2 regions of the Glaciecola sp. MF2-115 genome follow, and region 1 is predicted to be linked to the other one. Evidence: predicted binding sites of a transcription regulator. Region 1 holds the regulator's gene; the other holds the start of a gene.

Region 1 (6,158 bases):
TCTATGAGCCTTGGCCTAAAATCCGCACTCAGGTTCACTGCAATGACGAAGTCAGCCCCCATTTGCCGACATTGATTAACAGGGACTGGATTAACGACAGCACCATCAACTAACCATCTACCATTGTGATCAACTGGACTGAAAAGGGCAGGTATGGCACAAGACGCTTGAATAGCATCACCAATTTCACCGGAATTGAAAACAACTTCTTTTCCGGAGTAAAGATCGGTTGCAACACACGCAAACGGAATATTCATTTCCTCAAATGTAGGTGCGCAAAAATCTTCTTTGAGTTTATCAAATACTTTCTGGCCGCTAGCTAAGCCACCACGACGAAACCCTACACCAAGCAGTTTAAAAACTTGCCATTCAGTGAGTGTATTAGCCCACGCTTCAAGTTCGTCCAATTTACCACTTGCAAATGCTGCTCCAACATATGCACCAATAGAACAGCCAGCGACAACATCAACCTTGACTCCCGATTTCTGCAACGCTCGAATAATACCAATGTGAGCCCAGCCTCTAGCGGCTCCAGCACCTAAAGCAAGTCCAATTTTCATGTCGCTCCTTTTATAAGTTGGCTATTTGAATAACTAAGGATTCATCAATATTGGTTGATGAAACTTCCTCACTATTAAATTCGTATTCTTTTTTGGGACTAGTGCGGTCAATTGACAAGGTTTCAAAATCAAACAATTGAGTGTCAGCCATTTGGCTAGGACTAATATTTTGAAATGATTTGAAGATGTTTTCGACTCTCCCTGGTGTAAGCTTGTCCCAGTCGGTCAACATTGCTTTGATATTTTGACGCTGCAAGTTTTCCTGTGAGCCACACAGATTACAAGGAATAATAGGATAGTCATTCACTTCAGCGAGTTTTTGAATGTCTTTCTCACGGCAGTAAGCCAATGGTCTAATGACAATATTACGTTTGTCATCTGAAAGTAGCTTTGGCGGCATCGATTTCATCTTCGCACCGTAAAACATGTTGAGAAAAGTGGTTTCGACCATGTCATCCATATGGTGGCCTAGCGCTATTTTAGTGGCACCAATGGTTTCTGCGAATGAATATAAGCTTCCGCGACGCAGACGAGAACATAAACCGCAAGTCGTTTTCCCTTCATCGATTTTTGCTTTCACTACAGAGTAGGTGTCTTTGTCGATAATGTAATACGGAATATCTTTAGATTCTAAATACTCAGGAAGAATGTGCTCTGGAAAGCCAGGTTGCTTTTGATCTAAGTTCACGGCAATTACATCAAAATGTATTGGGGCCGATTTTTTCAAGCTGAGCAAAATATCGAGCATAGCGAATGAATCTTTACCACCACTTATTGCTGCCATGACAACATCGCCATCTTCAATCATATTGTAGTCAGCGATGGCTTTACCTACATTCCTACGAATCTTCTTCGTTAACTTATCATTATTGTATTTTTGCTTTGGATCAAAGCTCGCAATTACGCTCATTATTCATTCCGACAGCCGAAGGGCTCAAACTTATTAATAAAATACTTCTCACACCTACAAGCGAAATATTGATACAGATGCAAAGTAGGGTGCTTTCCAATGCCGTGTATATTAAAGCTTGTTAACGAGGTAAGCAATTAACAAAACGTCGGCACAAGAAAACCTTATGAGAGCAATTGTAAATACTGAACTGTGTAAAATACATAGCTTAAGCTGAGCTAAGCAGTGAGCTAGTCAAAACAATGAGCTAATCAAAGCATTAAGTAACTCGATACAGTGAACCACTCAAAACAAGTCGATGAACTTAATCAGGTTTTACAACTAAGGTGTCACACTCAACGGCATCTATAATCAGTTCAGCTGTATTGCCTAATAACGCTGCAGATAAACCTTGTCGACCAACCGAACCAATAACAAGCAGTGTTGCTTTGTTTTTCTTACATATTTCTGGAATGATATCTTCAGGTAAGCCTTCTAATACATGAATATTGGCTTCTTCAAGTTGGTATTTTTGACCTAGTTCTTGCACCTTTTTAATATGTCTTTCTTCAACTGACTTGTTATACACTTCGGGTGAAAAGTTAGGAACTTCGACAGCAATATGTAATGGGGCTCCCGCATAAGAGTTGGCAAAATGCACTTCTGCATTGAGTAAGTCTGACAAAGCATGAGCATTCTCAGCAACTTTATCGCTCAATGATACATGTGTGTCATCTCTTGCAGAAACTCCTAGAGAGGCGACGATGGTGGCTTCCTCTGGCCAATCATGTGATTTAACTAGTAAGACGCTGACTGGGGACTTTCTAAGTATATGCCAATCGTTTGGTGTAAAAATACTGGAGGAGAGTAAACCATGCTTCTTTGTGCTTTTTATAATTAGGTCACAAGCTAATTCATTACAGGTGTTGACAACTGAATCGTGTAACTTCTTCTCCCAAGTCACTAAGATTTCTACCTTACTCTCGCACTTGAATTGTTTAACCAAAGCTTCTAGTTTTAATTTGGCTTGTTCCATCATTGCTTGTTTCATGTTGAAGCGTTCATCACTTGTTAAAACAGCCGCCATATCGTATGACTTATCATAAATACAGCTAAGGGCGACAATTTGCGCCCCTGTTTTATCAGCAATGCTTAAAGCACGCTGAAGTGATGTTTGTACTTCTGATTTAGGATCTACAACGGCCAGAATTTTCTTACAAGTAAACATATTGCTCTCCAAAACTTATCATTCTATTTTTATAGTTTGGATCTATTTTAGATAATATGCCAGTAAGATCATTGCCTTAGATCAAATGACTGTGGAATAAAAGGCTAAGTCCGCTTTCGTTTAACAGTGCTGCATGTTTAACATACTCAGCCTTTGAAGCACAGAGCGTTTAAAATACTAAGATTTTAAACGCAGACGCGTGAGAAATTTATTTCCATATCGGGTAATCGCTGATTGATAGCATCAAAATCAATAATCGAAATCAATTTACCATCTACTTTAATCAAAGACTCTTTTTGAAAGCGCGTTAACAATCGACTTATCGTTTCAACGGTAAGACCCAGGTAGTTTCCAATCTCATTGCGTGTCATAGATAAATTAAATTGCTTGGCCGAAAAGCCTCTCTCTTCGAACCTTTGAGATAGGTCACTGAGAAAATATAATAAGCGTTCTTCAGCATTGCGCTTACTAAGCAACATCATTAGATCGTGATCATGCTTTATTTCGGCACTCATGAATCGCATTATTTGTTGTCTTAGTTTAGGAAGTTTCACCGACATTTCATCGAGAGTATCGTAGGGAAGCTCACATACCATCGCAGTTTCAAGTGCTTGTGTATAGCTACTGTGCTTATTATCATTTAGCGCATCAAACCCAATGATGTCGCCGGGGAAGTGAAAGCCAATGATCTGTTCAACACCATCTTTATCACTGACATATGATTTAAAAGAGCCAGATCTTACAGCATATAAAGAATGGAACTGATCACCGTATTTGACTAACTTATCATTCTTGTGGAGTGGTTTCTTGCGCTCGATAATGTCATCTAATGATTCTAGTTCGCTTTTGTTTAAACTAACGGGTAAACATAAGTGACTGAAGCTACAACTTTGACAGTGAATCGACAGTTCTGGACCTTTGGCCATGACTTACTCTTTTTGATTATTTTCAAAGTAATTATGACCTATTTAAAGCTTTAAGGTCAAGATAAGTGCAAAGCAAAGCAGAAATAGTGAAATGATTTTTCGTGTCACTCTATGCTGAAAAATGGGCACTAAAAAACCAGCTCCAATACTCGTCGCTATTAGTGTGGGTAATGTACCTAAACCAAAAGAAAACATGATCAATGCGCCTTGAAAAACAGATTCACTCGCCAAGGACCAGGTAAGTACAGAGTAAACTAGCCCACAGGGAAGCCAGCCCCAGATTGCACCGTAAGCTACTGTATAAATTGGGTTTTTAAATGGAATTAGTTTTTTTGATATGGGTGAAATTCGTTTCCAAACTTTAGCACCTAATGCCTCTAATGCAGATAAACCTTTGTACCAATCACCGATATACAAAGCGAGTAAAACTAAGAATACAATGCTGATAATTTGCAGAATCGGTATTGAAGTTTGAATATTGACGCTGGCAATACCACCGATGAAACCGGTTAAAGCGCCAGCCAAAGTGTAACTGAGTATACGACCAAGGTTGTATGAAAGAATATAGGGAAGTTGAGATTGTCCTTTTGGGATAGCAAAGGAAAACGCACTAGCAATTCCTCCGCACATACCAATACAGTGCACGCCGCCAGCAATACCAATAAGAAATGCACCTAGGAAATTGATTTCTAGCATTATTTTATATCTTCGGAATTTTTAGCTGATCCCTTTGACTCTTGTTTGTCTTTCTTCTTTTCTAAATCGTCATCAAACAATATGCTAAAACCTTGACGATCTAAATCCTCAAATTGATTAGACCTTACAGCCCAGAAAAATACGATGACAGCAATACCCACGAGAATGATGGCGAGGGGGATCAATACGTAAATAATACTCATAAAAATCTGTCCAATGTAATCTTAATCTAATTCTTAAGCAGACGCGTCGAATTGTAAACGACAATAATGGAGCTAATTGACATGCCAAGCGCTGCCATCCATGGAGTTAAAAAGCCAGCCATCGCTAAAGGTAATACTAATACATTGTATCCAATTGCCCATGCCATATTCTGCTTAATTTTTCTTCTGACTCTTTTGGCCATTGATAAAATGAATACAAGTGACTCTAGCTGAGGGTTTAATAAGATAATATCGGCAGCATTTTTCGCTAAGTCCGAGGCGTTTCCAACGGCTAAAGATACATCGGATGCCGCTAGAACAGGTGCATCGTTAATACCATCTCCGAGCATTAAAACTCTTTTACCTTCGCCTTGTAAGCGCTGTATAGTTTCTAGTTTCATTGCTGGAGTACATTGAGAGTAGCTAGCATCGATACCTAACTTTTGCGCAACGTCCGAGACATTTTTTTCACTATCACCACTGAGAATAATGGTTTTATAATTGGCCAATTGACTCAATACATCTGCTACATCGTTCTTAATCTTATCAACTAGCCAGAATGCTGCACTTAGTTGACCATTTTTAGTCATTATAATAGTCGCGTCTGCAATTTTATGTTGTATTAGCTCTTGCTCACTTAAAGCAACATAGTTTGCGGATCCTAGCTTGTAGAGAGCGTTGTCAACTTTACCAGAAATCCCGTTTCCAATACTTACTTGAAACTTATCTATATGACGATGGCTTTCTTCTATTTCACAGTGAGTAAAAGCGCTAGCTATAGGATGTTCTGAACGAAGTTCTAATGAGCTTGCAATCGACAATAAAGTTTCGCGCTGTGCGTCTTTTGCAAACCACATTTTTCCACAAGAAAACTCACCATATGTGAGTGTGCCTGTTTTGTCGAATACAATGTCAGTGATATCGCTCAGTTGCTCTAAGGCATCTGCTCGCTTCAATAGAATGCCATTCTTATTTAGATTAGCCATGGCGCATGTAAGCGCTGAAGGAGTTGCTAAACCTAAAGCGCAAGGGCAGGTTGCAACGAGGACTGATATTGCTATCCAAAACGCATGAGGACTATCTTGTATGAACCAATATGAGTAGGTTAACACAGTGAAGGCTAGCACAATCGCCCCAAAATGCTCGCTAAACTTATCAGCCATCAAGGCAACTTTAGGTTTGTTTGTCATTGCTGTTTCTTGCAAGCGCAAAATCTGATTAACCATGGCATATTTAAGCGTTTTGGTGACTTTAATCGTAATAACACCAAGTTGATTTAGTGTACCGCCATAAACTAGCTCACCTTGTTGCTTAGCAACGGACTCAAACTCACCGGTCAATAGTGACTCATCAACTGTGGCTTGTCCTTCTACAACTTCACCATCTACCGGAATAATTTCGCCAGCTTTTACTAAAACAAGATCATCTACTTTCAATTGTTTTGCTAAAACACCTTTTATTTCTCCATCTACCCATTTGTATGCTGTAAGTGGGATATGTTTTAGCATATTTGAGGATATTAGGTTGGCTCTGTAACGTGTGCGTTGTTCTAAAAAGCGACTAATTAGGAGAAAGAAAATAAACATGCAGATGGATTCAAAATACACTTCTGCATCAGCTTGGTTTACAGTGATTATTCCAGCAATATACGTGGAT
Region 2 (6,158 bases), on a different contig from region 1:
TTCGGTTTTCATGATTAACCAGCAAGCTCCAATCAATGCATATGCCATGGTAACTCCCACTGCACTGAGAAGACTAAATGCCACGGCAACAAACGTAGTTTCAAATCCCATCACAAACATACCCAGCATATAACCTTGCGATGCAGCACTACCGAGTGAACCTATTTTAAATACGCGATCCCATCGATTCTTATGTTCAGCAATCACTTTTGCCCGAAAATCAAACGATACGCCCCGCAGGATCAAGCTAATTAACAGGATTGCCGCAGGCAAATATAGGGCTTTAAAGATCACATTATGTGCAGCTGGAAAGGCGACTAACAACAAACCAATCGCCAGTACCAACCAAGTTTCATTGGCGTCCCAAAAGGGGCCAATTGAAGCGATCATTTTGTCCCGTTGCGACTCGTTATCCATTGGCATTAACAAGCCGACGCCTAGATCATATCCATCTAAAATGGCATAAACCAAAACAGAAAAGGCCATAAGCCCTGCAAAGATAATGGGAAGTTGGTTATCGAGGATCATGCTGAGGCCTCCTGCTTGTTAAACGGATGTGCAAGGGATGACTTGGCAAGTTCGTACTCTTCAATTTGCACCGACTTGCGGGCCATATAAAACAAAGTTTTGATATAGGCTATTAATAAAAATACATAAACGCTTAGATACATGACTAAACTCATAACCACGTTGCCCGATGGAATATCAGTTACAGCATCAGCAACAGTTAATACGCCACTGACCAAATAAGGCTGACGACCGATTTCCGTGACATACCAGCCTGCAAGCGTTGCTATCCATCCTGAAAAAGTCATGGCAACAAAGAATTTGAGCGCGAACTTCGGTAAAGTTTTTTTACGCCATAAGACAAAGCTGGCTAACCAAGCGCTAAGCAGCATTAACATGCCCAGCCCGACCATGATCCGAAACGCAAAGAATACAGGCCGAACAGGTGGATGCTCGCCTTCAAACTCGTTTAATCCCTTTATTTTACCTTCGGGTTCGTGGGTTAAGATGACGCTAGCGAGTTTAGGAATAGCCAGTTCGTAATCATTAGTTCGATTGTTCTCATCGGGGATCGCAAACAACAATAGCGGCGCCCCTTGAGTGGTTTCCCATATTCCTTCCATTGCCGCGACTTTCTGCGGTTGGTGTTCAAAAGTGTTTAAGCCATGTAAATCGCCCATCAATATTTGTAATGGCGCGAGTATCGCAGCAACGAATAAGCCTGTTTTAAGCGCTATGTTGGGCGCTTTTTTGTTGTCGCCGCGTAAGATCCGATAGGCCGAAATACCCACGATTAAAAAACAAGCCGTTAGCCCTGAAGCTAACATCATATGACCAAAGCGAAACGGAAATGAGGGGTTAAATACAATCGCCCACCAGTCAAGCGCGTGAGCAACGCCATCGCGCATTTCGAACCCTGTTGGTGTATGCATCCATGAATTCAAAGATAAAATCCAAAAGGCAGATAAGGAGGTACCAATCGCTACAATCAGAGTTGCTAAGGTATGGACCCAAGGCGGCACACGATTAATACCGAATAGCATGATCCCTAAAAAGGTAGCTTCCAAGAAAAACGCCGTCAGAACTTCGTAGGCCAACAAGGGGCCGGCAATATTCCCCACTTTTTCCATGAATCCAGGCCAATTAGTGCCAAACTGAAACGACATAGTGATGCCGCTGACAACACCCAACGCAAAGGTTAAGGCAAATACCTTTACCCAAAAGCGGTATATACGCATCCACACAGGATGGTCGGAGATATGGAATCGCACTTTGAAATAGAACAGCAGCCAACAAAGGGCGATTGTGATAGTTGGGAATAAGATGTGGAAGCTAATGTTAGCCGCAAATTGAATGCGGGAAAGCAGCATTACGTCTGCCATGATGCACCTCTAATAGTTAAGTCTGTTTACCTTTCACATTTTTAACCTAGCGTATAAACGAGTAAAAATAGGAAACGTAAGCGGGCTTAAACCCAGTACTTGCGCTTTGTATTAACTACTTTTTAATAACTTGTCTTTCATATCGAGCACTTTACCTACGCCTGAACCAAGCTTCATCAACGTTGCCATCTTTTCAGGGCTCAAACGCTGCAACTCTTCGCTCCACTGAGTGATATTTTCAAGTAAATCATGGATTTCTTGCAATCTACTTTGGGCGTATTTTTCCTGCTCATTTGCAGGTTTGTCCAAGAGTATGTCTCTGAGTAAGGAAAGGGTTGGATCCATCTCGCGCTTGCGGCGCTCTTCAAACACCTTGTTAGCCATGTCCCATATGCTACCTAAGGCTTTAAAGTAATCTTTGCGATCGCCCGGAACGTGATGCATTTGCACTAATCGCCATGATTGCAATTCTTTCAGCCCCATACTGACGTTACCTCTGGAAATATTCAAAGCTTCAGCAATATCGTTTGCGCTAAGCGGCTTTTCACAAATCACCAACAACGCGTACATTTGCCCTACAGTACGATTAAACCCCCAACGGCTACCCATTTCGCCAAAATGCATAACAAAGGTTTCGATCATTGGTGTCATATTCATAGCTTCCTCTATTTCTGAAGTTTCAGTAATTTCTGAAATTATAAACATTTATTGAGATAGATCAATATATTTCGAATTTAATAATTCATCTTTATCGTGTTCGTAGTGCAGGATATTTAACTAAGGTGTATGTAAAGCGTCAATAAATTAGCAATATGGTGAAATATACTCAGTGTTATAGTCACAGCTTAACAACACAGGAAGTTTCGATATAAATAAAAAAGGGCCTAGAGGCCCTTTACTCATGAGTATAAACTTGGATTAGTCGTCAGATTGGTAAAACAACTGCCCTCTAATCGCACCGGCAGGATAATCTGGATTATGCACATTGATATAATATTCTTGTGGATTTTCCAGAATCTCGCTTACCCTTATCCCAGTAGGAAACTTACCTGCTTCACCTTCGGTCAAACAATCGGCGGCATTGCCGTCTTCTGGCCCAGCCAATACCGCGACTACGGGCCCATTTTCACCTCGATTACCCTTGTGAATGTGAGCAGCTATACCACTACCGACAGGAACAAGCTGAATTTTATCAACAGTTAGCACGTAGCATAAGGTAAAGGGGTCATTGTCAATGCCAAATACATAGGCTTCACCACGACCATTAGGATCACCAGAAATACGCTTATTGCTTTGTTCACTGCCTACTTCTTGCCTGCCATCCAGTTCAGCTTCAAGCAAGTTGTTTGTATGACCAGCGAAGGCCAGTGAACTCACTAAGCTTGAAGCTACCAATAAACCGTATTTTGCTTTTTTAAAAAACATCATATATCTCCATTTTCTTTGGTTAAACCGATTGGCACCATTATTGGACAACAGCCCCCCGATAAAGAAGTAACGATTAACTCGAAGAATTGGATGCAGTTAATTTGCATATAATTAAATAAAGGCCAAAACAAAGCTTCACCAACGTTGTCATTTTTCAGGGAGCAAGGGCTCTAATACTTTGCTCCATTGTGCAAAGGAACTTGAGCCTGCACTATTCATAAAATTCAGGGGGTAACACTTGGATCGGTATAAATGAAACTCGGTAGTGAAGCGTATATGTCAGGACGAAATCATGTCGCGTTGTCACGCTGCAAGTCGATTGAAGGGATTGAACTAAAGTAACCTTTAAGCTTGGTCGACGTAAGAGCTAATAAATCAATTTTAGATTTTTACACATTGCTTAATACCCAAAGCAAGAGAAAAGCACCCCGTTGGCTTGAACAATTAGGATAAGCAGTCATTTTAAATTACTGAGATGGATGGGGAAGTTTGCCATCGACATAAAATGTGTCTATCGAGAATTCCATGTTTAATGAAGTATCAGCAGGACAATAGTAAACCAAGTGCTCAGGGCTTTGTTTTATTTGCCATTGGCGTTCCTCTTCTGGCAATCCTATAATTGTATCTAGGTAAAAAACCCCAATATGCTTGCCACCACCCTCTCTGGCCGAATAATACGAAAAAGCATCTACACCCTCATCCCTCATATATGCTCCTACCTTTTGTGGATAGGTATAGTTAGACTTATGCTTCAAGGCTCGCTGTAGTTCAGGATCTTCAATCAAGCACAAATTAACATAATTTTTGGTGGATATATTAGCCGCAAATGAGCTTTTTTTATTGGTAATAACACCTTCGAATGGTTTTTCGCTTCTGCTCATAAAATAAAAGCTATAAAAGGCAGATTCATATAATGCACTTTTGACATTGTGACTGGCGTAAAAAATAGAAGATTCATATTGGCGACCATATCGAGATCCATATTTCAAGGGTGGGTATCGAAAGGGTGTACTCAGTAAATAGTGGCGCTTTGGCTTATCCGCCAGATGAGGTATAGGTGGTTTAGACGATTCGATAATATCTTCTAATAAAGACTGCTCTTCAAGCGTATCAACAATTTGCATTGTTGCTGCGCTTTCTTGTGATTCAACCACCCTATAAAAGCGCTCGTTGCAGTCACTTGTAATTGGGGACAGCGATATCAAGCATGCCCTCGCATTGCATCAAGGTATTCAACAACATTTACTAAGCCAACGATTGTTTTCATCTTGTCTAAAGGTGTTCTTTGGTCAAAGTCGAGATTCTTTGTGTTTAACCAATGCCGCATTGCATCTGTTGAGCCACCTAAAATGGCATATAAAGAACGATAAACGCGGATTGTTAGCACTGCAGATTCATAGACTTTGTTTGGTTTCATATCCATTTTTTTCTGCATGCGAGAAACGGTTGCGGGGTCAGCACCAATAATTTGACCTACAATTTCATTAGATAAACCAAGTTCCCGTTTTGAATTAAAGAGAGCTTTGGTAACAACCTGAGTTTTACTTAGATTAGATTTTTCTAAAATTGCTTCCATATTATTCTCCTGCATTACCCTGTCAGTATAAGTGCAAATGCAATAAATAACAATAATACGTGCATATACACACCAACCTTCAATACTTAAAATTAGTCTATAATATAAATCTGAGCTACTCGGATCGGATATTCCAACACGATACGCTCAGCGGGTTTCATTAAAACTTTATGTAAGGGATACTGATATGGACGCTTTTAAGCAAATTAATTTAATTACTCTCATTGTGACTTTCTGGGTAATTGTGTTTTCTGCACCCGTTGTTTCAAATGAGATAAACTCAAACCTTGCTAAAAAGTCTGCAAACGCGAATCGTAGTTTTTCCGAAACGATTGGAGACGAGGGCCCGGGTTGTTCGATTGCCGCTTATCACAAAGGCAATATCATTTTTCAAGGCCAGTATGGCCATGGCCATTTGGGCTTGATGACACCCATCACCAAAGACTCTGTTTTTGACCTTGCTTCAAACTCAAAACAATTTACTGCTGCCAGTATTCTAATTCTGCAACATCAAGGCAAACTTAAAATAGAGGACGATATAAGAAAATATCTGCCCGAAATACCCAATTACGGTAAGGTCATAACAATTCGCCATCTTTTAAATCATACTAGTGGGATCCGCGATTATATTAATCTTATGACGCTATCAAATCACCACATAGACGATGTTACTACTCAAAAAGATGCAATGTTTTTTATGAAAATTCAAAAGGCATTGGACTTTGAGCCCGGGGAAAAATATTCCTACAGCAATTCTGGCTATTTATTGGCGGCTGAAATAGTAGAACGAGTATCTGGTGTGCCCCTAAAAGAATTCGCCAAACAACATATTTTTGATGAGCTCGAAATGCAGGTGACAACTTATGTGAATTCCCACAAAAAAGTGATTAAAAACCGTGTGGAAGCATACGCTTTAGAAGACGGCATGTTTGTTAAAGATGTGTCGTATTGGGAACAGTATGGTGATGGCGCAGTGTTCTCTACTACTGAAGACCTTATAAAGTGGGATTCAATTTTCTACAGCGAAGACTATAGATGGCTAAAAGAGCAACTCTATAAAAAAGGAACGCTGAATAATGGTGAAGAAATTCCTTACGCTCTGGGTCTAGCGCATGAAAATTATAAAGGTTTAGAGGTAATTCTGCACGGCGGCTCTTGGGGAGGATATCGTTCTCAATTTGTTCGAAATCATGAACACCACTTTTCTGCTGTTGCTTTATGCAATTATGCTCACAGCAATCCAACAAACCTGACTTACAAATTGT

What was found. The regulator FNR, encoded in region 1, switches genes on or off when oxygen is low (the NO sensors DNR and NnrR bind a similar motif). The targets are predictions, from matches to a motif close to TTGATCTAGATCAA.
Region 2: a site for FNR is predicted at 2,598-2,611, ahead of ACKLNX_RS03730 (GbsR/MarR family transcriptional regulator). Genes of this name have one in related genera too.

Annotation. Positions count from the first base shown of each region.
Region 1 is NZ_JBLBVM010000056.1:15,777-21,934, reverse strand. Features, by position in the region: gene rssA (patatin-like phospholipase RssA) at 1-560, opposite strand, end outside; gene ttcA (tRNA 2-thiocytidine(32) synthetase TtcA) at 571-1,470, opposite strand; gene uspE (universal stress protein UspE) at 1,775-2,677, opposite strand; gene fnr (fumarate/nitrate reduction transcriptional regulator Fnr) at 2,863-3,603, opposite strand; gene ACKLNX_RS15275 (sulfite exporter TauE/SafE family protein) at 3,646-4,299, opposite strand; gene ccoS (cbb3-type cytochrome oxidase assembly protein CcoS) at 4,299-4,502, opposite strand; gene ACKLNX_RS15265 (heavy metal translocating P-type ATPase) at 4,529-6,158, opposite strand, start outside.
Region 2 is NZ_JBLBVM010000040.1:1,498-7,655, reverse strand. Features, by position in the region: gene cydB (cytochrome d ubiquinol oxidase subunit II) at 1-528, opposite strand, end outside; gene ACKLNX_RS03735 (cytochrome ubiquinol oxidase subunit I) at 525-1,889, opposite strand; gene ACKLNX_RS03730 (GbsR/MarR family transcriptional regulator) at 2,001-2,546, opposite strand; gene ACKLNX_RS03725 (CHRD domain-containing protein) at 2,808-3,317, opposite strand; gene ACKLNX_RS03720 (RES family NAD+ phosphorylase) at 3,785-4,441, opposite strand; gene ACKLNX_RS03715 (MbcA/ParS/Xre antitoxin family protein) at 4,519-4,893, opposite strand; gene ACKLNX_RS03710 (serine hydrolase domain-containing protein) at 5,081-6,158, shown strand, end outside.